Regions from separate parts of the Devosia lucknowensis genome, predicted to be linked through region 2. Evidence: predicted binding sites of a transcription regulator. Region 2 holds the regulator's gene; each other region holds the start of a gene.
What was found. Region 2 encodes PhoB, which activates phosphate uptake and scavenging genes when phosphate is short. Its sites were predicted from a motif close to TGTCATNNANCTGTCAT; they were not measured.

Region 1: CCK88_RS08420 (esterase-like activity of phytase family protein) is a predicted target of PhoB. The motif match lies at 4,555-4,571, and genes of this name have one in related genera.
Region 3: ugpB (sn-glycerol-3-phosphate ABC transporter substrate-binding protein UgpB) is a predicted target of PhoB. The motif match lies at 4,100-4,116, and genes of this name have one in related genera.

The regions. Positions count from the first base shown of each region.
Region 1 is NZ_FXWK01000001.1:1,706,023-1,713,284, forward strand. Features, by position in the region: gene CCK88_RS08415 (AsmA family protein) at 1-2,202, opposite strand, end outside; gene CCK88_RS08420 (esterase-like activity of phytase family protein) at 2,341-4,500, opposite strand; gene CCK88_RS08425 (ATP-dependent helicase) at 4,703-7,051, shown strand; gene CCK88_RS08430 (heavy metal-binding domain-containing protein) at 7,150-7,262, shown strand, end outside.
Region 2 is NZ_FXWK01000001.1:1,825,240-1,832,501, reverse strand. Features, by position in the region: cobalamin riboswitch at 29-242, opposite strand; gene CCK88_RS08960 (alpha/beta hydrolase) at 359-1,261, opposite strand; gene CCK88_RS08955 (alpha/beta fold hydrolase) at 1,635-2,447, shown strand; gene phoB (phosphate regulon transcriptional regulator PhoB) at 2,482-3,183, opposite strand; gene phoU (phosphate signaling complex protein PhoU) at 3,358-4,068, opposite strand; gene pstB (phosphate ABC transporter ATP-binding protein PstB) at 4,095-4,877, opposite strand; gene pstA (phosphate ABC transporter permease PstA) at 4,943-6,298, opposite strand; gene pstC (phosphate ABC transporter permease subunit PstC) at 6,295-7,262, opposite strand, start outside.
Region 3 is NZ_FXWK01000001.1:993,680-1,000,941, forward strand. Features, by position in the region: gene nuoN (NADH-quinone oxidoreductase subunit NuoN) at 1-39, shown strand, start outside; gene CCK88_RS04695 (biotin--[acetyl-CoA-carboxylase] ligase) at 40-870, shown strand; gene CCK88_RS04700 (ribonuclease J) at 945-2,618, shown strand; tRNA gene CCK88_RS04705 (tRNA-Leu) at 2,771-2,855, shown strand; gene CCK88_RS04710 (nitroreductase/quinone reductase family protein) at 2,954-3,373, opposite strand; gene CCK88_RS04715 (hypothetical protein) at 3,446-3,838, opposite strand; partial or broken gene CCK88_RS18925 (GFA family protein) at 3,884-3,982, opposite strand; gene ugpB (sn-glycerol-3-phosphate ABC transporter substrate-binding protein UgpB) at 4,318-5,643, shown strand; gene ugpA (sn-glycerol-3-phosphate ABC transporter permease UgpA) at 5,731-6,615, shown strand; gene ugpE (sn-glycerol-3-phosphate ABC transporter permease UgpE) at 6,618-7,262, shown strand, end outside.

The DNA.
Region 1 (7,262 bases), 120 kb from region 2:
TTCGCCCGCGATTTCGCCCGAACCGGAAAGGCGTAGGCCACCGGCATAGCTGATCGATTGGCTGCCCTGGCTCAATGCCACGCGGCCTTCGAAGCCATCGGTTCCGCTGCCTTCGGCAAACAGGCTGGCCAGCAGACTGCCTTCGCCATCCGCAAATGCCACGCTGTCCCAGCCGAACTGGCTCAGCGCCGCCGCACTGTCCTGCGCTTCGAGGGAGCCAACCAGACGCAGATCCTCCACCGCGAGGGCGGGCAGACCACCGGCCATTTCCGCGCGCAGGTCGAGCCGCGCCGCGCCGACATCACCGCCCGCAGTGAGCACCTGCCCCTCCCCGCCATCGACGTCGGAGAGAATGAACTGCAGGCTGAACGGAAGCGCCCTGGCAATGGCCTGCTGCCATCCGAAGGGTATGCCCGCCATCTCATAGATCACACCGAGCCCGGGCGCGTCCGGATCGGCGACACCGAGATCCCCCGAACCCGTCACCCAGGGCTGGGCAAGAGTTCCGGAAATGCGGGCCGTGGTATTGAGCATCACCCCGCCCCAGTCGCTCGCGGCAAGCCGGGAGAACCGGACAGCCGACGGAGACCATTGCGCCTCGGCGACGAGATCCTGCGCGGGCAGCCCCATCACGTCGACCCGCCCGGCCGTGATCGAGAAACTGCCATCGGGAAAGCTGATGGCAAAATTCGCGTCGCCGGTAACATCGGGAACGAGCGCCTCGAGCGCCTGGGTGCGAAGGGTATCGAGTTGGCCCAACGTCAGCACGGTATCGAGGCGAGGCTCCGCTCCGAACCCTATGCGCAATTCCAGGCCATGCTCCTGCCCGTCAAGCGTCAGCCGTCCGTTGCTCAGCCCGAACGCATCGCCGGCCAGCATCAGCCGTCCGGTGAGCGAGCCTTGCATGTTGAACAGCGGATTGTTCTCGACCGGTCGTTTCCAGACCTGCGACAGCGCTTCGAGCCGTCGCGACACGACGCTGACATCCCCGACGAAACCAGCAACGCCGCCGTCATTGGAGGCGGTGCCTGAAAAGCGCATTTCCGTCTCGCCCGGCAATCGCGCCACCGCCTGTTCCACAGTCCAGGTTGCGCCATCCGTGGTGGCGTCCACCCGCACTTCCCGCAGGGCGAAACCACGCAGGCCGACTTCCGCGAGGTCGATGCCCAGCCTTCCCTCGATGGGCGGCAGCGGCGGCGCAGGGATTTCCAAGAGCAGCCGAACGAACTCGTAGGGCTGTTCCGCGGCCACTTCGCTGGCATCTCGAGGCGGCAGGGAGAACACGCCACCCGACACGACTGCATCGAAGCTGGGGCGGACACCCAGGCGAATGCTGGCCGCGCCCGTGAGGCGCATGCCGGCCCGGTTCTGGTCGGGATTGAGCGTATAGCCGGACAACACGACGCGGTCGGTATTGATCGTCACTTCGCTTTCGAGCAGCAGGTCGCCCCTGATATCGTCGGCCGCATCGGCCTGGGGCGGCGCCTGGCGATAGGCCATCGTACCGGCAAAGCGCGGTGCCGCGCCCGGCGAAAGAGTACCATCGAGCGTCAGCGAATACGCGCCCAGCGCCTCGCGGAGGAAGCTCGATACCCGCGTATTTCCGTCGCCATCGACCGCGGCGGAATTGAACCGAAGGTCGTACCGCGTCTCGCCGTAATTGCCCGCGCCCTGAAACTGAAAGGGTCCGGACAGGCTCGACAGCCGCAAGTCACCGTCGACACGGTCCAGCACATAAGTTTCAGCCGATCGGAGGTCCTCCAGCCGGAGGCTGCCATTGGCTATGCCGGCATGGCCGAGCGCAACGCCGGCTCCCGCGCCGCTCAGATCGACGCCGCTGCTCAGAAGACCATTTTCATCGATTGTGAGATTGACGACCGGCCGCTCGAGGCTGAGCGCGGTGACATTGTAGATGTCGCGCAGGAAATCCATGAGCACGAATTCGGCCTCGACCGCGCCGACGGTGGCGGCGGGCGATTCAGCATCGCCCACGACCACATCGGTAAAGGCGAGCCGTGGACTGGGCAGGAGCGAGAAGGAGATATCGCCCCGAATCGTCACATCGGCGCCCAGCACGCCGCTGGCCAGGACTTCCATGCGATCCCGATAATCGCCCCAGGTGATGAAGCGCGGAACAAGAAATGCGCCGGCCAGCACAACGATGGCGAAGATGCCGACCACGATATAGATGCGATTGAGCACTGTGCCTGTTCTGTCCCGGCTGAAACCGGTGTGAGTGTAGGCAGTTGGCGGGCGTGCGCAAGCCGCCTCAGGTCCTTTTGAGCACAGGAAAACGGCCGGGCAGATGCCCGGCCGCCGTCAAGGTCAAGGGAGGTGACCTTAGAGTGCGCCGATGGACCAGAACATGGTCTCCCCCGAGGCGTCGTCCACACCGTCATTGTCGGTAATGGCATAGCCCACGCCGTCGGCGTCGATGGCGAAGCTCTCGACCTTGTCGAGCACGTAGCCGTTCGTGGCCGCGAGGTCCGGAATGAAGTCGCGGACCAGTTCCTTGCTGACGACAGGAAGCGCGGAGCCGAGTTCGGCGGACACCAGATCGGTCAGCGGGACGCGGTAGAGCGCCTTGAGTGCTGCCTTGTCGCCGATCTGGTTGTCGCGCTCGACGATGTAGGCGAAATCGCCATGGATGGTGATTTCCGAGAGCCCGACCCAGGCGCCTTCGGCAGGGGTTTCGAGCGGATAGGCCACCGCACCCCAGGTGGCGGATGCCGGCTTGTAGGCGAGCAGTTTGACCTGGCCCACCGGATCGTCTCCCCACTCGCGCTGGATGGCGACCCACAGCGTTTCATCATCGCCTTCGCCGGTGCGCGCGATCCCTTCGGCGCCGAAGCGCTTTTCGCCGCCCAACACTGCTGCCGGGAAAGGCACTTCCGCCTGGATCGCGCCATCGGCATCGACATGGTAGAGCGCGTGCGGCACGAGCTTGGCGCTGTCGCCTTCCGAGGCCAGCCAGAAGCCGCCTTCACCATCGAGCGTGATGCCCTCGACATCGAGCTTCTGGGCGGCATCGCCGTTGCGGGTGATGACGGTCTTCTTGATGATGCGCGCCGGCATTGCCGTGGCATCGATCGTGTAGATGGCCGGCTGGGCATGGAACACGCTGTCGCTGACGGCATAGAGCAAGCCGGACTGTTCGGCATCGGCCACCGCGCCGGAAATCGCGGCCCAGCCGATCGGACGGCCGTCTGCATCGAGATCGGACACCAGCTGGGGATAGCTGGCCTCGCCGTCGGTCATTTCGTAGACCATCACGTGGCTGCCGACGCCGCCATCTTCGCGCAGATCCGCCTCATTGGCGGTGGCGATGAGATTGCGCGCGGGAATGGCGACCACGCCCTCGGGCGAGATGCCTGACGGCAGCGCCTGCACGAATTCGGGATCGGCGCCGGTATCCTTGTAAACCGCGATCAGCGACGAGCGCTCTTCGGCGACGAAGATATACTGCGTGTCGCCGAAGGTCGCGACTTCCAGGCCTTCCGGCTCCACGCCCTTCTTGTTGCGGTGCTCGGGATAGTGGCCAAGTGTTGCGGCGGTATGATCGAGTTCGTTGCCGCTGTCGAACAGCACTTCGCCGGTGCGCGACAGGATGGAAAATCCGCGCGAGCCGCCGTTCCAGTCGCCTTCGTTGGCGATGACGATGCGATCGGCGTCGAGCCACTTCACCGAATCCGGCTCGCGCGGCACGTCGGACATGCTGCCCTCGAAACGCAGGGCGCCATCGCGCTTGGTATCGACATCGGAGACCGAGGCGGTGCCGGCGGAGAAACGGCCGGTGACTTCGGCTGTCTTGCCATCGATGACGACGATGGTGTTGTTTTCCTGAAGCGTCAGGGCGATTTCGTCGTTGTCGTTGAAATCGACGAATTCGGGCTCGGGGTCTTCGCCGAAAACATCCGCAAGCCCGGTGACATCGACAGTCTTAAGAGTGGCCGCCTCGACATCGAAAATGACCAGGAAGCCGGCAGGCATCTGCGGCAGGCCGCCATCGCCGAGCTCCTCGTCGCGTTCGTTCTCGATGGCGATGGCGATCAACGTACCGTCCTTGTTGCGCGCAACGGAGTCCGGTTGCCCGCCGAGCGCGTGTTCGGCGTCCACCGACTGCGTCGCGATGTCGACGATCACCAGCTTGCCGGAGGGGGCGGTGTAACTTTCGGACGTGTTGACGCCCACATAGGCCTTGTCGCCGATGATCGCCACCGATGTCGGTTCGCCCTCGAGCGGCAGATAGCCGGCAGGCTTGGGCGCGCCGGGCTCGGTAATGTCGACAAAGCCGATGCCGCCGCCCGGGCTGTCCGAGTAGATCAGCGTCATGCCGTCTTCGCTGGCGGTGATGATCTCGGACGAGGTGGCTTCGGCGTCAGGCGCATTGAGCGCGACCGGAAAGCTGGCGATGCGATTGAATGATTCCGCGGCGTGGGCGCCGGCGGTGGAGAGCAGCAGGGCTGCGCTCAGGGCTACGAGACGCTTTTGGGCAAGCATGATGGGTCCCCAGGAACGATGCGGAGCCCATTAGGCATGTGCCGAAACAGATCGATGACACTGCCGTGACAATGCCGTGACAGTCCGGACTTCTATACAGGAGCGGCCACGCGCCCTATATTGCGCAAAAGAACAAAATGAGATTCATCAAGGTCCGGCGCCCTCGCCCCACGTGGCCCGCACCCTTGGAACACAAAGCAGCATGACTGAACCCGTACCCGCATATCGCCCTATGGGTGGGCCCATCACAAGCCAACTACAGCGGCAGGGCAAGTACTCCGCGAAAGTGGACTATCTAGCTGGGCTAAATCCAGAGCAGCGTGAAGCAGTTCTGGCGACCGATGGTCCACTGCTCGTGCTCGCTGGTGCAGGAACAGGGAAGACAAGGGTTCTCATCACTAGAATTGCCCACATCCTGCTCGAAAGCAGAGCGCAGCCATGGGAAATTCTCGCGGTGACGTTCACCAACAAAGCAGCGCGCGAGATGAAGGTTCGGATTGACTCGTTTGTTAAGCCGCTCCCTGAGCTACAGTGGATGGGCACCTTCCACTCCATGTCGGCAAAAATCCTGCGCAAGCATGCCGAACTCGTCGACCTCAAATCCACTTTCACCATTCTCGATACCGACGACCAGATCCGGCTGATCAAGCAGCTGCTGGCCGCGGAAAACATCGACGAAAAACGCTGGCCGGCCCGACAGTTCGCTGGCATGCTCGACGCCTGGAAGAACCGCGGATTGCAGCCCAAGGACGTGCCCGCAGCCGACAGCAGCTACTACGCCAATGGCAAGGGTGGCAGGCTCTACCACGACTATCAGGCGCGCCTGAAGGCGCTCAATGCCGCCGATTTCGGTGACCTGCTGCTCGAATGCATCCGTCTGTTCCGCGAGAACCCGGATGTGCTGGCCGAGTACCATCGCAAGTTCAAGTACATGCTGGTGGACGAGTATCAGGACAGCAACACCGCCCAGTATCTGTGGCTGCGTTTGCTCGCGCAGGGCAAGCCCGCCGCGGAAGCCAACATCTGCGTGGTGGGTGACGACGACCAGTCCATCTATGGCTGGCGCGGCGCCGAGGTGGACAACATCCTGCGCTTCGAAACGGACTTCCCCGGCGCCAAGGTCATCAAGCTGGAGCGCAACTATCGCTCCACCGCCAACATCCTCAAAGCAGCCTCGACACTGATCGCCTTCAACGAAGGGCGGCTCGGCAAGACCCTGTTCACCGATGTCGCCGATGGCGGCGATCTGGTCTCCTTCACGCAGGTCTACGACTCCGAGGAAGAAGCGCGCACCATCGGCGAGGAAATCGAGCAGTTTCAGCGACAGGGCGAACCGCTCAATTCCATGGCCATCCTCGTCCGCGCCTCGTTCCAGATGCGCGAATTCGAAGAGCGTTTCATCACGCTCGGCCTCAACTATCGCGTCGTCGGCGGCCCCCGCTTCTACGAACGCAAGGAAATCCGCGACGCCCTGGCCTATCTGCGGCTGGTGGCGCAACCGGCCGACGACCTCGCCTTCGAGCGCATCGTCAACGTCCCCAAGCGCGGCATCGGCGACTCCACCGTCAAGATGCTGATGGAAACCGCGCGCGGCATGAAAGTGCCGCTCCTGGCAGCGACGCGCATGCTGGTCGAAACCGAGGAACTCAAGCCCAAGCAGCGCACGACGCTGCGGGCACTGATCGCCCAGTTCGACGACTGGGCCTGGCGCAGCGAAAGCCTCAAGCCCTATCAGCTGGTCGAAAACATCCTGGAAGAAAGCGGCTATACCGACATGCTCGAGGCCGAGAAATCCGTCGAGAGCCAAGGGCGCAAGGAAAACCTCAAGGAACTCAGCCGCTCCATGGAGGAATTCGACACGCTCGGCGGCTTTCTCGAACACATTGCCCTGGTGATGGACCGGGACAGCGCCGACGCCAGCGACGCCGTGACCATCATGACCCTCCACTCGGCCAAGGGCTTGGAATACGACACCGTATTCCTGCCGGGTTGGGAGGATGGGACGTTCCCCAGTCAGCGATCCATGGACGAAAGCGGTCGCGCCGGGCTCGAGGAAGAGCGGCGGCTGGGCTATGTCGGGATAACCCGTGGACGCAAGCGGGTCCGCATCTCGGCCGCGCAGAACCGGCGCATCCATGGCCTCTGGCAATCGGCCATCCCGAGCCGCTTCATCGACGAGTTGCCTCCCGACGCTGTGGAAGTCACCGACAAGGGCTCGGCCTACGGCGGCTATAGCTATGGCGGCGGCGCTGCGAGCCGCTTCAACAAGGCCGATCCATTCGAGAGCGTCTATGAGACGCCGGGCTGGAAGCGCGCCCGCGCCAACCAGGAAAGCCGCAAGGGCGGCGGCCCGCTGACGATCGAAGGCGAACTCGTGGCCCGCTCGGTCGATCTGGGCGGCGAATCCAGCGGCTACAAGCTGGGCGAGCGCGTGTTCCACCTCAAGTTCGGCTATGGTGAAGTCATCCAGATCGAAGGCAACAAGCTGACCATCGATTTTGAAAAGGCCGGTACCAAGAAGGTGCTGGAGAGTTTCATCCGCAAGGGGTGAGACGGGGCGACTGTGGCTGGGGCGAGATTCCCTCCTGGCCCCTGCCCTTGTTATCGGCAGGATCATCTCCACATCCTCCACACAGCAGGAGGAAACCCATGATTCTCTCGACCACGCCCACCCTCGAAGGCCGCCCGATCCGCGACTATCTCGGCATCGCAACAGGCGAAGTCATCGTCGGCGCCAATATCTTCAAGGATCTGTTCGCCGG
Region 2 (7,262 bases):
CGTCTTCCCCTTGGCTCACCCCGGCCAGGTCTCAGTACAGTCGACGGCAGGTCTCCTGGCTTGCGGGTCACAGCGCTTCCGAACCTTCCCGGCCGAGGCCAGTGGCATTGACGGAAGAACTCACCGCTCACAGTTGCGGGGGCAGCCACGGTCTTGCGCCCTGATGGGTACGTCGCACCGTGTTCCCTTTTAATCCCCCTTGGGTGTTGCCCGCGGGGAAACCAAACGACGGGTGGGTTATGGGCGAGGGGCGTGGGGGAAGTCAATGGGGACTGGCCGACCGATGGGTAGACCGTTCGCAAAAAGCCTTCCGGCCCCATGCCGGATGGGCAGGGGCCGGAAAACGACGACGCGGAGATCAGTCCTTGAGCGTGCGGGTGAAGAAATCAACGAGAGCGTCGGTGACCTCGGGAACACTGGTCATCTGTTCAAAATCGTGGCCCACGCCATCGACCACGACCAGCGTGGCATCGACGCCGCCGGCCTCGAGGGCCGCATAGAGGCGTTCGCTTGAACTGAGCGGAACAACCTGATCTTCGGTGCCCTGAATGACGATAACGGGCGGGCTGTCCTCGCCGATATGCGTTTCCGGGAAGGCTTCGCGGACAGCTTCGGCATTGGCCTTGTCGTGCACGGAAAGGCCCATATGCATGCTGGCAAGATCATAGCCAGGCTCGCCAGTCTCGCCGAAGTAGGCGGCCGGGTAAAAGGTGGCGATGGCCTGGACTTCCGAGGAAACATCGGAGAGACGCTCATCCACATAGTCTGGATCATTGCCGGTCAGGCCGGCCATCAGCGCGAGGTGACCGCCCGCGGATGGGCCGAAGACAGCGATGTTATCGGCATCGAGATTGTAAAGGTCCGCATTGGCGCGGAGGTAGCGCACGGCCGCCTTCACATCCTTCTGCGGCTCGGGGAACTTGGCTTCGCCGATGCCTCGGTAGTCGATGGTCGCGACGGCAAAGCCGGCCTCGGCAAAACGGACGAGCTGCGGGATCAGGCGTTCGCGCTCGACGGCGCGCCAGCCGCTTCCCGTAATGAAAACGATGACAGGCGCGGGCTCGGCGGAGGTTGGGCGGATCAGATCGAGATACAGCTCATTGCGCATGAGGCCGAGGGCGGATGTCGAATACTGGATATCGGAATAGAGCTCGACACCGCTGAACTGAACCTGCGTTGCGTCGATGTTGACCGTTTCCGCCACGGAAACAGAGGTCGCAAGGGCGGCAAGAGCCGCGCCCAAAAGCGTGCGCTTCAGCATTTGATTTCTCCTCAAAACTGCGGGCCTGGACGTGGTCTCTATGGTCCCGCGCCGGACCTGAGCAGAAGCGCTCAATGGTGCCAGCCGCCACAAGCAAGCAGAGGGCAGGACTTGTTGTCAACAATTGAAGATGCAAAAACTTTTTGCAACTCAAGTCATACTTTTGAATTTATCGTTCTTATTCAGTGGCTAAAGAAGAATCGACGCTGGGCATTCCAGCGGGACTTGTAACCAAAATTTACAACTAATGGGTGTCGATGGGCCGGATCCGAGTCGCGAGCGGAAGGCAACATTTCCGTCATTCCGGAACGGTGGAGTCGTGGCGCCGTTCTGGTGGGGAGATTTCGTTCTTACGCCAAAAAGGAGAGCATCCATGGCGACCCAATCGATCGGCCTGCACACTGAAGACACCGGCGGCAGCGGCCGCGCCGTTATCCTGATCCATGGCTGGCCGCTTTCAGGCAAGGCTTGGGAGCATCAGGTGCAGGCGCTGGCCGGGGCCGGTTTTCGCGTCATCACCTATGACCGGCGCGGGTTCGGTCAATCGGACAAGCCCGAGAGCGGGTTCGATTATTCGACGCTGGCGAATGACGTGGCAGACATCATCGAGGCCAAGGCCCTCACCGACGTGTCGCTGGTGGGCTTTTCGATGGGCGGGGGCGAAGTCGCCCGCTATGTCGCCGAGCATGGCGAGAGCAAGCTGCATTCGGTCGTCTTCGCGGCGGCAGTGCCGCCCTACATGATGAAGACGCCTGATAACCCCGATGGTCCGCTGACCAAGGAAAAGGCCGACGAGATGGAGGCGGGGATCAAGGCGGACCGCACCGCCTTCTTCGACCAGTTCACCAAGGACTTCTTTTCGGCCAACGGCGTGCTCAAGGTGAGCGAGGACGAGCGGCAAAAAGCGATCGCGCTTTGCCACCAGTCGGACCAGACCGCCGCGCTGGGCTGCATGGCATCGTTCGGCACGACCGATTTCCGCGATGATCTCAAGGCGATCACGGTGCCGACGCTGGTGATCCATGGCGATGCCGACGGGATCGTGCCGGTGGAAGGATCAGGCGCGCGCACGCATGCCGCCATCCCGGGCAGCGAGATGGTCGTGGTGCTTGGGGCGCCGCACGGCTTCAATGTGAGCCATGCCGAGGAATTCAACCGGCACCTGATCGCGTTTCTGCGCAAATAACAGAAAGGGCCCGCTTCGGCGGGCCCTGCTATTTTCAGGCGACGGCGGCGAAGCGCTCGTCGAAGGCGTAGCCTGCGCCGCGCACAGTGCGGATCGGATCGGACTCCTTGCCCCGGTTAATGGCGCGTCGAAGGCGGCCGATATGGACGTCGACGGTGCGCTCGTCGACATAGACGTCGTTGCCCCAGACGCCATCGAGCAGTTGTTCACGCGAATAGACACGGCCCGGGTGGCGCATGAGATATTCGAGCAGCCTATATTCGGTGGGGCCAAGGTGGACGTCCCTGTTGGCGCGGCGGACGCGGTGGGTGGTGCGATCGAGCTCAAGATCGCCGACCTTGAGGGCGGCGGTGACGAGGTTGGGGTTGGCGCGGCGCAGGAGCGCATGAATGCGCGCCAGCAGTTCGGGCACCGAGAAGGGTTTCACCACGTAGTCGTCGGCGCCGGTGGAGAGGCCGCGTACGCGCTCCTCTTCCTCGCCGCGGGCGGTGAGCATGATGATCGGGACGCGGGCGGTTTCCTCGCGGGCGCGCAAGCGGCGGCAGAGCTCGATGCCCGAGATTTCGGGCAGCATCCAATCGAGCAGGATCAGATCGGGCAGTTTTTCGGCGATGGCCTGCTGGGCTTCGTCGCCGCTTTCAGCCGTGACCACGCGAAAACCCTCGGCTTCGAGGTTGTAGCGCAGGAGGATGGCGATATCGCCTTCGTCTTCAACGACGAGAATGGTGGCGGGCATAATGGCGTGCTCCGTCGATCGGACTGACCGAGGTCGCCCGAGAGTTCTGAATTCTTGGCTTTATCCCCACCTCACCTCTCCCTGAAGGAGGGGAGACGGGGAGCGGCGTTCGGACTAAGGCCTCCTCACCCGGCGCGGTGCGCCGACCTCTCCCCAGGGGGAGAGGCAAGGCAATCACGCCTTGATCTGCTGGCGCTGCAGCTGCTGGACGTCGCTCGTCAGCTGCTTGCCGGTGGCCAGATAATAGGCGCGTTCGGCGATATTGGTGGCGTGGTCACCGATGCGCTCGAGGTTCTTGGCGCAGAACAGGAGATGCGTGCAGGTGGTGATGTTGCGCGGATCTTCGAGCATGTAGGTCAGGAGTTCGCGGAACAGCGAGGTGTGCATGGCATCGACCTCGTCATCGCGGTTGCAGACCTCGACCGAAGCGGCCGCTTCGCGGTTGGCATAGGCGTCGAGTGCGTCCTTGACCTGACGCGAGACCAGGGCTGTCATGTTCTTGACGCCGTTGTAGAAGGTCGGCTGCAGGTTGATGCCCTCGAGCTTCAATGAGCGGCGGGCAAGCTGCTTGGCCATGTCGCCAATGCGTTCGAGATCGTTGGCGACGTGGATGGCGGTGATGATGGCGCGCAGATCGCTGGCCATGGGCTGGCGACGGGCGATCATGGAGACGGCCATCTCATCGATCTGGCGCTGCATGTCGTCGATGCGCTGGTCGGCGATGATGGTCACGTCGGCCAGCTCGCGATCGAGCCGGAGGAGTGCACGGGTGCCGTTCTCGATGGCGACTTCGACCTGACCGCCCATTTCGGCGATGGCCTGGGCAAGGGCGGCGAGTTCTTCGTTGTACGACGTGACGATGTGGTCGGTGCCGGTATTGGGCATGGTAATGGTCCTCCGTCGCCCGGCGATCAGCCGATGCGGCCCATGATGTAGTCCTGGGTCTGCTTGTTCACCGGATTGGTGAAGATGTCCTCGGTGTCGCCCTGCTCGATGAGGTTGCCCAGGTGGAAGAACGCGGTCTTCTGCGAGACGCGGGCGGCCTGCTGCATGGAGTGGGTCACGATGACGATGGTGTAGTTTTCGCGCAGCTCGTCGATCAGTTCCTCGATGATGGCGGTGGCGATCGGATCGAGGGCCGAGCAGGGCTCGTCCATGAGGATGACTTCAGGGCCGACGGCGATGGCGCGAGCAATGCAAAGACGCTGCTGCTGGCCGCCCGAGAGGCCGGTGCCGGGTTCGCTGAGGCGATCCTTCACTTCCTCGAACAGACCGGCCTTGCGCAGCGAGGAAATCACGATCTCGTCGAGATCGGCCTTGTTGCGGGCGAGGCCGTGGATGCGCGGGCCATAGGCGACGTTGTCGTAGATGGACTTGGGGAAGGGATTGGGCTTCTGGAAGACCATGCCGACCCGGGCGCGCAGTTCGACCACGTCGAGGTCGTTGGCGTAGATGTCCTGGCCGTCGAGCGCGATCTTGCCGCCGACCTTGGCGCCTTCGATGGTGTCGTTCATGCGATTGATGCAGCGCAGGAACGTCGACTTGCCGCAGCCCGAGGGCCCGATGAAGGCGGTGACGGCGCGATCGGGGATGTCGATCGAGATGCCGTGCAGGGCCTGCTTGGCGCCGTAGTGAACGGTGACGTCACGGGCGGTGAGGCGGATCGGATGGTCCATCATTTCGGCGGGGTTCATGGTCTGGTCCAGAGTCTTGGAGGTCACTTTAACCTTGCCGGCAAGAACGTCCATTTGATGTCTCCTTAAGCACGCTTCTCAAGACGCGACCGCAGGAAGATGGCGACGGCGTTGAGCGTAATCATGAAGGCCAGCAGCACCATGATAGCAGCAGATGTGCGTGGCTCGAAGAAGTTGCGGTTTTCATTGGCCTGCCAGAGGTAGATCTGGACGGGCAGGGCGGTTGCCTGATCGACCGGGGTGGCTGGCACGGCGGCGACGAAGGCATTCATGCCGATGAGCAGCAGCGGTGCGGTTTCGCCCAAGGCCTGCGCCACGCCGATGATGGTGGCGGTGAGAATCGAGGGGAAGGTGACCGGCAGCACGTGGTGGAACACCATCTGCGTCTTGGATGCACCCATGCCCAGGGCCGCCTGACGCAGGGCCGGAGAGACGCCCTTGAGAGCGGCGCGGGTGGCAATGATGATGGTGGGCAAGGTCATGAGGGTCAGGACCAGACCACCGGCCAGCGGCGCCGAGAGCGGCAGCCGGAACCAGTTGATGAACACGGCCGCGCCCAGAAGGCCGAAGACGATGGACGGCACGGCGGCGAGATTGTTGATGTTGACCTCGATGAGATCGGTCAGACGCGACTTGGGCGCGAACTCCTCGAGGTAGATGGCGCTGCCGACGCCGATCGGGACGGCCAGGACGACGACGATCAGCATCATCCAGAGCGAGCCCATGAGGGCGCCGAGGAGGCCGGCCGCGGCGGGAGCCGAGCGGCTGTCCACGTTGGTGAACAGCGACCAGGCGAAGCCCTGGGTGATGGTGCCGTTGGCCTCGAAGGTATCGATCAGAGCACGAGCCGGGGCGGAGAGCTGCTGCTGGGTATCGCCCAGCTCGCGGTTGATGTTGCCCTTGACCCAGTTGTCGGCGTTGGCGGACGCCAGAAGCTCAACGGTGGCCGTGCGGCCCAGAAGGCTCGGGTCGCGGACGAAGAGCTCGCGGACGCGGTGACGGGCGTCGGTTTCGGTGACGGTGAGGATCTGGCGGCTGTCGATTTCGAACCCGGCAGGCGCTGCGGCGCGCAGGGCCTGCTCGACGACCGTGTTCCAGTTCAGCATCGCCACCTGACGTTCCCAGGCGAGACGCGCCGCACGGAAATCGGCATCGGACTGACCTGCGGCCCGTTCGGGCGCCGGATCGACCTTGAGCACTTCCGGATCGAACGAGACTTCGAGGCGGATGTTGGACTGGGTGAAGGCGGGGATGCCCTTGCGCAGCACGTCCGTGAACAGCAGGGCCACGAAGCCGAGTGCGAGGACGATGGCGATAATGCCGAAGATGCGGAACAGGCGTTCGTTGAGGTGCCGGCGTGCCAGTCCGTTGCGGACGCGCAGGCGCCGTTCGGCTGCCGCGTCGATGGTCGTATCGGTCATTCGTACTGCTCCCGGAAGCGGCGGACGATGTAGAGGGCGACGATGTTGAGGCACAGCGTCATGATGAAGAGCGTAAGGCCGAGGGCGAAGGCGACCAGGGACTGCGGTCCGGTGAAGTCGGTATCGCCGGTAAGCTGATTGACGATGGAGACAGTGATGGTGGAGACCGGTTCGAGCGGGTTGCCGCGCAGGATCGGTGCATTGCCGGCAGCAAGAACCACGATCATGGTTTCGCCGATGGCGCGGCTGACGGCGAGCAGGAAGGCGCCGACAATGCCGGGCAGGGCCGCCGGGATCAGGACGTTGCGGATGGTCTCTGACTGGGTGGCGCCCAGGCCGTAGGCGCCGTCACGCAGGGTGCGCGGTACCTGGTTGAGGATGTCGTCGGAGAGCGAAGAGATGAACGGGATGATCATCACGCCCATGACAATGCCGGCGGTCAGCGCGCTGGTGGCGCTGATGCCAAGGCCGATGGACGCGCCGAAGTCACGCAGGAACGGGCCGACGGTCACAAGGGCAAAGAAGCCGTAGACGATGGTCGGGATGCCGGCGAGGATTTCGATGATCGGCTTGACGATCTTGCGCACCGAGCGGTGGGCATACTGGTTGAGGTAGATCGCGGCCATGAGGCCGACGGGCACGGCCACCAGCATGGCGATGGCCGAAATCATCAGCGTACCAGTGAGAAGCGGCAGGATGCCGTACTGGCCGGCGTCGCCGCCACCTGTCGACGAGAATTTCGGTGCCCAAACGGTGCCGAAGTAGAAGTCGATGGGGTTGATGTAGGTGAAGAAGCGGAAGGCTTCGGTGACCAGCGAGGCGACGATGCCGACCGTGGTGAGGATGGCAACGGCAGAACAGGCGAGGAGCAGCCAGGAAACGGCGCGCTCAACCTCGTTGCGGGCACGCAGGCGGGCGGTGATGCGGCGGCGGGCAAACAGCAGGCCCAGGACGCCGAGGCCCG
Region 3 (7,262 bases), 830 kb from region 2:
GCCAGCTGGGCGCATATTGCGGCCGGAAGCCTGTTCTAGGTGTCGCAGTTCGTCCTCGGACCCAAGGCTCGCGACGCCGGCTACCGGGTTGCGGGCTTTGACGCTATCGGCTCCACCAATAGCGAGGCGCTTGACGCTGTCCGGTCTGGTGATCCGGGCGGCATCTGGTTTGCTGCGGCGCACCAGACGGCAGGTCGCGGTCGGCGCGGCCGCCAATGGCACAGCGTGCCGGGAAACCTCGCCGCCAGCCTGCTGATCGTTCCCGATGCGTCGCCTGATGTCATCGCGACACTGGGCTTCGTGGCCGGTGTTGCGCTCAACCGGGCCTTGGCGTCGGTGCTTCCACAGGGCGTTTTCCGCATCGGTATTGATGGTGCGGACGGGGCCGACGGGCGCTCGCGCATCGCGCTCAAATGGCCAAATGACGTCCTCGCCGATGGTGCCAAGCTCTCGGGCATCCTGCTCGAATCGACCAAGACGCCCGATGGTCGGACGGCCATCGTCATTGGCTGCGGCGTCAATGTTGTTGCGGCGCCCGCCGATACGCCCTATCCAGCGACATCGCTACGCGCACTCGGGGTCGATCGCTCGGCCGAGATTGTGTTCGAGGCGCTTTCTGATGCCTGGGTCGAAGTGTTCGGCCTTTGGGATGACGGGCGCGGCGTGTCTGCCGTGCTCGATATCTGGCGCGGCTCTGCCGCCGGTATCGGTGCACCCGTGGCCATCAGTCAGGATGGTGTGGTTCGCCGCGGCATTTTTGAAACCATCGACTCCTCGGGCCGGTTGATTATTCGCGACGACGATGGCGCGCGACATCCGATCACGGCAGGCGATGTGCATTTTGGGGCAACGGCCAGCGCCCGAAGCTGACCATAACGAGAGGGAAGCGACCGGCGACCATAGATCGCCCGGCGTCAGCCCGGACATAAGGAATAAAAAGACCCATGGCTAAGAACCAAAGGGATGAACTCGTCTTCGTGCCGCTTGGCGGCGTCGGCGAAATAGGCATGAACATGGCCGCCTACGGCTTCGGCCCGGCCAATCGGCGCAAGTGGATCGTGGTCGATTGTGGCGTCAGCTTCGGCGGCCCCGACCTGCCGGGCATCGAGCTGATCATGGCCAATCCCGAATTCCTCGAGGAAAACGCCGACGACGTGCTGGCGCTGATTCTCACCCATAGCCACGAAGACCATTACGGCGCCGTGCTCGACCTCTGGCCCGTCTTCGACAAGCCTGTTTACGCAACCCCCTTCACCGCTGCCATGCTGGCCGCCAAGCGGGCAGGGGATGGCATCGTCGAAAACGTCGACGTCACCATCATGCGCCCGGGCAAGCCCTTTACGGTCGGCCCCTTCACTATCGAGCCGATCAACGTCGCCCACTCGATCCCCGAATCGAATGCCTTGCTGATTACCACCCCGGTTGGTCGCGCTCTCCACACCGGTGACTGGAAGCTCGATCCCACTCCGACCATGGGTGCGCCCACCGATTTCGCGCGCATGGAGCGCATTGGCACTGAAAGCGATCTGCCGCTGGCGCTGATCTGCGATTCCACCAATGCGATGAAGGATGGGGAGAGCCCCAGCGAACAGGAAATCGGCGACAACCTCGCTGCCCTGATCGCCGATGCTCCGCACCGCGTCGCTGTCACCACCTTCGCTTCCAATGTCGGGCGCGTCGTCTCCATCGTCAGGGCCGCGCACAAGGCCGGCCGCGAGGTCGTCCTGTCGGGCCGCTCGCTGCATCGCATCATGGGTATCGCCAGGGAGTTGGGCATGCTCGAAGGCCTGCCCACGCTCCACGATCAGGACATGTACAGGTCGGTGGCGCGCGACAAATGCGTGCTGATCTGCACCGGTAGCCAGGGCGAGGCTCGTGCCGCCATTGCCCGTATCGCCCGTGGCGAACACCCCGTGATCGATCTCAATGCCGGCGACAGGATGATTTTCTCGTCCTGGGCTATCCCGGGCAATGAGCGTGAAGTCATCGATATCCAGAACCTTCTCATTGATCGCGGTATCGAGGTCATCACGGCCGGCGATGCCCTGGTGCATGTCACCGGCCATCCGCGTCGTGGCGAGCTGCAGAAGCTCTATTCCTGGGTCAAGCCCCAGGTTCTGGTGCCCGTCCACGGCGAAGCCATGCACCTTCAGGCCCATGCCCGGCTCGGTCGCGACTCGGGAATTCCCAATGTCTGCGAAGCCCGCAACGGCGACATGGTGCGCCTGTTCCCCGAGCCGATGGCTCACCCCGCCGAAGTGCGCACCGGCGAGCTGTATCTCGATGGACTCGTACTCTGCACGCCCGAGGAATCGGGGGTCAAGGGCCGGCGGCGCCTGTCGTTCGGCGGCATGATCATCGTCAGCCTCTGCGTCAATGGCGGCGGCCAGGTGGTCTCCGGGCCCGATATGATGATCGAGGGCCTTCCCGAAACGGACGACGAGTCGGTCTCCGATCTTATCGAGGACACCATCGCCGGTGTCATTAAGTCCATGCCGGCCAAGCGCCGCAGTGACACCGAGGTCCTCAATTCCGCGCTGTTCAAGGCCATCCGCAACGAAGTGAACGCGTTCTGGGGCAGGAAGCCCAACGTCTCGATCTTCGTGCACCGGGTCTAGCACGGCGCCGCGCCACCCGGAATTTTCCGGGATGGCGCAGACATGTCCACAGGCAGGCTAAAAATCCCGATTATCTGCTTGTGGTTATGAAAGACGTTTGCTACATCCCCACTCGCTTCGGGGCTCTGGCGCCGAAGCTTCTACCACACAGTGCGGTCGTGGCGGAATTGGTAGACGCGCAGCGTTGAGGTCGCTGTGCCGCGAGGCGTGGAAGTTCGAGTCTTCTCGACCGCACCAGTCACTCCGGTGACGAAACAAAAAGCTGCCGCAAGGCGGCTTTTTTGTTGTCTGCGCTTTGGGCCGCGGGCCTGTCCGACCCGCGACCACCGTGCCCCTCACGCAGGTGTCAGTTCGAACACCGGGATGGTCCGGCTCGTCTTCTTTTCGTATTCCGCGAACTGCGGATAAAGCCCGGCCTGATGAGCGTAGATGCGGTCGCGCTCTTCGCCCTCGACGACCCGGGCCGCCACCGGCACGCGCCGAATCGTCGTGCCGTCACCCACGGAGATCGCCGCGTCCGAGTTCGCCACGAGGTTATGAAACCAGTCCGGATTGTGCTCGTCCCCGCCCTTGGACGCGAAGATGTAGTACGGGCCGTCCCCCTCGCGCAGATACATCAGCGGCAGGGTGCGCTCGATGCCGGATTTGGCGCCCACCGAATGCAGCAGTAGCACCGGCGCATTCTTGAAATAGCCGCCGGGCTTCCCCTTGGTGGCGTTGAAGTCGGCAATCACCTGGGCATTGAAGTCGGACATGGAACTGTCTCCTTGTGCAAGCGAGTATGTCACACCCGATATGGGAGCCGCTTTGAGATCCAACAATCGGCTCTACGCAGCAAACTTTCGCGTCACCGCAATCTTGGGCACCTTGAACCCCATGGCGATCCACGCTGCGAGCAGCTTTGCGTAGAAGCCCGCCGTAGTCATGGCGCCAGCGGGCAATGATGCGTCGAGCGTCGTGCCCTCGTCCACGTCACCCGTCTGCGTACGGATCTGCATCGGCGGGCGCTTATCCTCCGGCCACAGGCTGGCGAACAAGCTCACCCAGTGTCCGCCCGAAAATTCGGTAAAAACCGGCGTGCTGCAGCATGTCGTCAGCACCCGACGAGTGGGCGAAGTTTCCGATAGTCGAAATTCGGCAAGGCTGTCGGTTCCGTCGGGAAAGCCGACCATGTCTTTCCGGTACAGCACATAGGGCACGCCGCCGCTCGCGCTTGTCATGGCTCTCGCAATGGGCACGGATGCCAGGCGTCGTGCCGCTTCCCGACACGACCGGCAGTGGCATTCCGCCGTGATGAATGGCTTTCCGGTCACCTCCACATGAAACTGGCCGCATGCGCATGTGAGCGTGTTTCTGGTGGTCATCGTGGATTGGTCTCCTCGGCAAATCGTGTCGCTGAAGCGACGGGTGGTCAATGCTGTTTTCGACACCCGCTCGAGGGTCGGGGCGAAAAATGCGCCCGCATGCCGGAACTTTTGGAGTGTCACAGGTTCGTCACCGAACCTTCAAGTGAACGTCAAGCAAGCTCACTAGACGGGGCGGGCAGGTCGAGGGCCCCTGGGGGCGGGCGGTCTGTGCGCCGCAGCTTTCGGATATTTTCGATCGCTTTCGACCCTTTGGCGGGCGCTCATAAAAAACACGGTCTGGCAGGACTTGGGCGGCCCCCTCGGGGCGCGCACCAAGCCGTTGGGAGACAAGCATGAAGACTCTGAATCGCGTGGGCCTCGTCGCCCTTTCGCTGGCCCTTTCCACCTCGGTCGCGCTTGCGCAAACCGAGGTCACCTGGTGGCACGCCATGGGTGGCGAGCTCGGCACCAAGCTTGAAGAAGTGGCTGCCGGCTTCAATGCATCGCAGTCCGACTATGTCGTGACCCCGGTGTTCAAGGGCTCCTATGCCGAAACCCTCACCGCTGCCATTGCAGCGTTTCGCGCCAACGAGCAGCCGGCCATCGTCCAGGTGTTCGAAGTTGGTACCGGCACGATGATGGCAGCCAAGGGCGCCGTCTATCCGGTCTACCAGCTGATGGCCGACAACAATCAGCCATGGGATCCGGCGAGCTTCCTTGCGCCCGTCACCGGCTACTACTCGGATCCCGAGGGCAACATTCTTTCGCTTCCATTCAACTCGTCCACGCCGATCATGTACTACAACAAGGACGTGTTCGAAGCGGCCGGTCTTGATCCCGAAGTCGCGCCGAAGACATGGGCCGAAGTCGAGAAGTTCTCGAGGCAGATCGTCGACTCCGGCGCCGCTTCCTGTGGCCTGACCACGGCCTGGGTCAGCTGGATCCAGACTGAAAACCTCTCCGCCCTGCACGATCTGCCCTATGGCACGCTGCAGAACGGCTTCGGTGGCCTCGGCACCGAATTCACCTTCAATGGTGAACTGCAGGCGCGTCACTGGGGCAACCTCGCTCAGTGGAGCAAGGATGGCCTGTTCAAGTACGGTGGTCCGGCCGGTGGTGCCGACGCTGCGCCGCTCTTCTATTCGGGTGAATGCGCCATCTTCATGAATTCTTCGGCTGGACGTGCCGGCGTCATCGCCAATGCCACCGGCTTCGAAGTCGGCTTCGCGCCGCTTCCCTACTATGACGACGTCATCGCCGAACCCAAGAATTCGATCATCGGCGGCGCCACCCTTTGGGTGCTCAACGGCAAGTCGCCTGAGGAATATGCTGGCGCCGCGGCCTTCTTCAACTACCTCAGCCAGCCTGAAGTCCAGGCCGACTGGCACCAGTTCACTGGATACCTGCCGATTACCAATGCTGCCTTCGAGCTTGGCCAGGAGCAGGGATACTATGCGGAGAACCCCGGTTCCGACATCGCCATCGAGCAGATCACGCGCGGCACACCCTCGGAAAATTCCAAGGGCATCCGCTTCGGCAACCTGACCCAGGTCCGCGACGTGATCGACCAGGAATTCGAAGCTGTCCTCGGTGGCCAGAAGAGCGCCCAGGAAGCCCTCGACTCCGCCGTTGCCCGCGGCAACGAGATCCTGCGCGAATTCGAAACCGCCAACCAGTAATCCCTGATCGACGGGCCCCGGAGTACATCTCCGGGGCTTGTTGCCGTTTTCCGCCGCAGCGCTGCGTCTGCGCGTCGAGGACTTTTCATGCAGACCAAGCGCACCATCTTCCCCAACAAGGGCTTGCCCTATTTGTTGCTGCTGCCGCAGCTGGCCATCACCCTCGTCTTCTTCATTTGGCCGGCACTGCAGGCGGCGAAGTCTTCATTCGAGCGCGAGGATCCCTTCGGTTTCCGTACGACCTTCATTTGGTTCGGCAACTACACCAAGTTGCTGGCCGATCCGATGTATCTCAACTCGCTCTGGCGCACCCTCGTTTTCGCCCTGCTGGTGACCGTCATCGCCATGAGCGTCTCGCTGGTTCTCGCCGTCGCCGTGAACCGCCTGATCCGCAGCGGCCGTGTCTACACCACCATGCTGGTCTGGCCCTACGCCGTGGCCCCCGTCGTTGCAGGCATTCTGTGGTGGTTCATGTTCAATCCCTCCATCGGCATCCTGTCCTATGTTTTGCGCCAGCTTGGCATTGAGTGGAACCACCGCGTCAATGCCGATCAGGCCATGATCCTCATCGTGCTCGCTGCCAGCTGGAAGCAGATTTCCTACAACTTCCTGTTCTTCCTCGCCGGGTTGCAGGCGGTTCCGGCCTCGCTGAGCGAAGCCGCTGCCATCGACGGGGCAGGGCCCATGAAGCGCTTTTTCACGATCGTGCTGCCGCTTTTGTCCCCGACCACTTTTTTCCTTCTCATCGTCAACATCAACTACGCCATGTTCGATACGTTCGGCATTATTGATGCCACCACTTCGGGTGGCCCCAACCAGTCCACCAACATCCTCGTCTACAAGGTCTACGCCGATGGCTTTTTGGGCCTCAACATCGGTTCGTCGGCAGCCCAGTCCGTCCTGCTCATGCTGATCGTCATCGTCCTGACCGTCGTGCAGTTCCGCTATGTCGAACGGCGGGTGGAGTACTGACCATGGTCGAAAACCGTCCCTGGCTGAACATCCTCACCCATATTGTCCTCATCGTCGGCGTCGCCGTCATAGCCTTCCCGGTCTACCTGGCCGTTATCGCCTCGACACATGACGGTGGCGCCTTCCTTCGCGGCGTCGTCCCGCTGCTGCCTGGCCCGCATTTCCTCGACAACTACGGCCAGATGCTGAGCCAGGGCATGTCGACGTCGGGCGCTCCGCCCTTGACGCTGATGCTGGCCAACTCGCTCCTCATGGCCATCCTCATCGCAGTGGCCAAGATCGCTATTTCGATCACCTCGGCCTATGCGATCGTCTACTTCCGCTTCCCATTCCGCACGCTGGCCTTTTGGATCATCTTCATCACCCTGATGCTGCCGGTCGAGGTGCGCATCATCCCGACGTTCAAGGTCGTGTCTGATCTGGGCCTGCTCAATTCCTATGCCGGTCTCACCATCCCGCTGATCGCATCGGCAACCGCCACGTTTCTGTTTCGCCAGTTTTTCCTTACGGTCCCTGACGAGCTCATGGAGGCCGCGCGCGTCGACGGGGCAGGGCCGATGAAATTCTTCCGCGATATCCTTCTGCCCCTCTCGCGGACCAATATCGCGGCGCTCTTCGTCATCCTCTTCATCTACGGGTGGATGCAG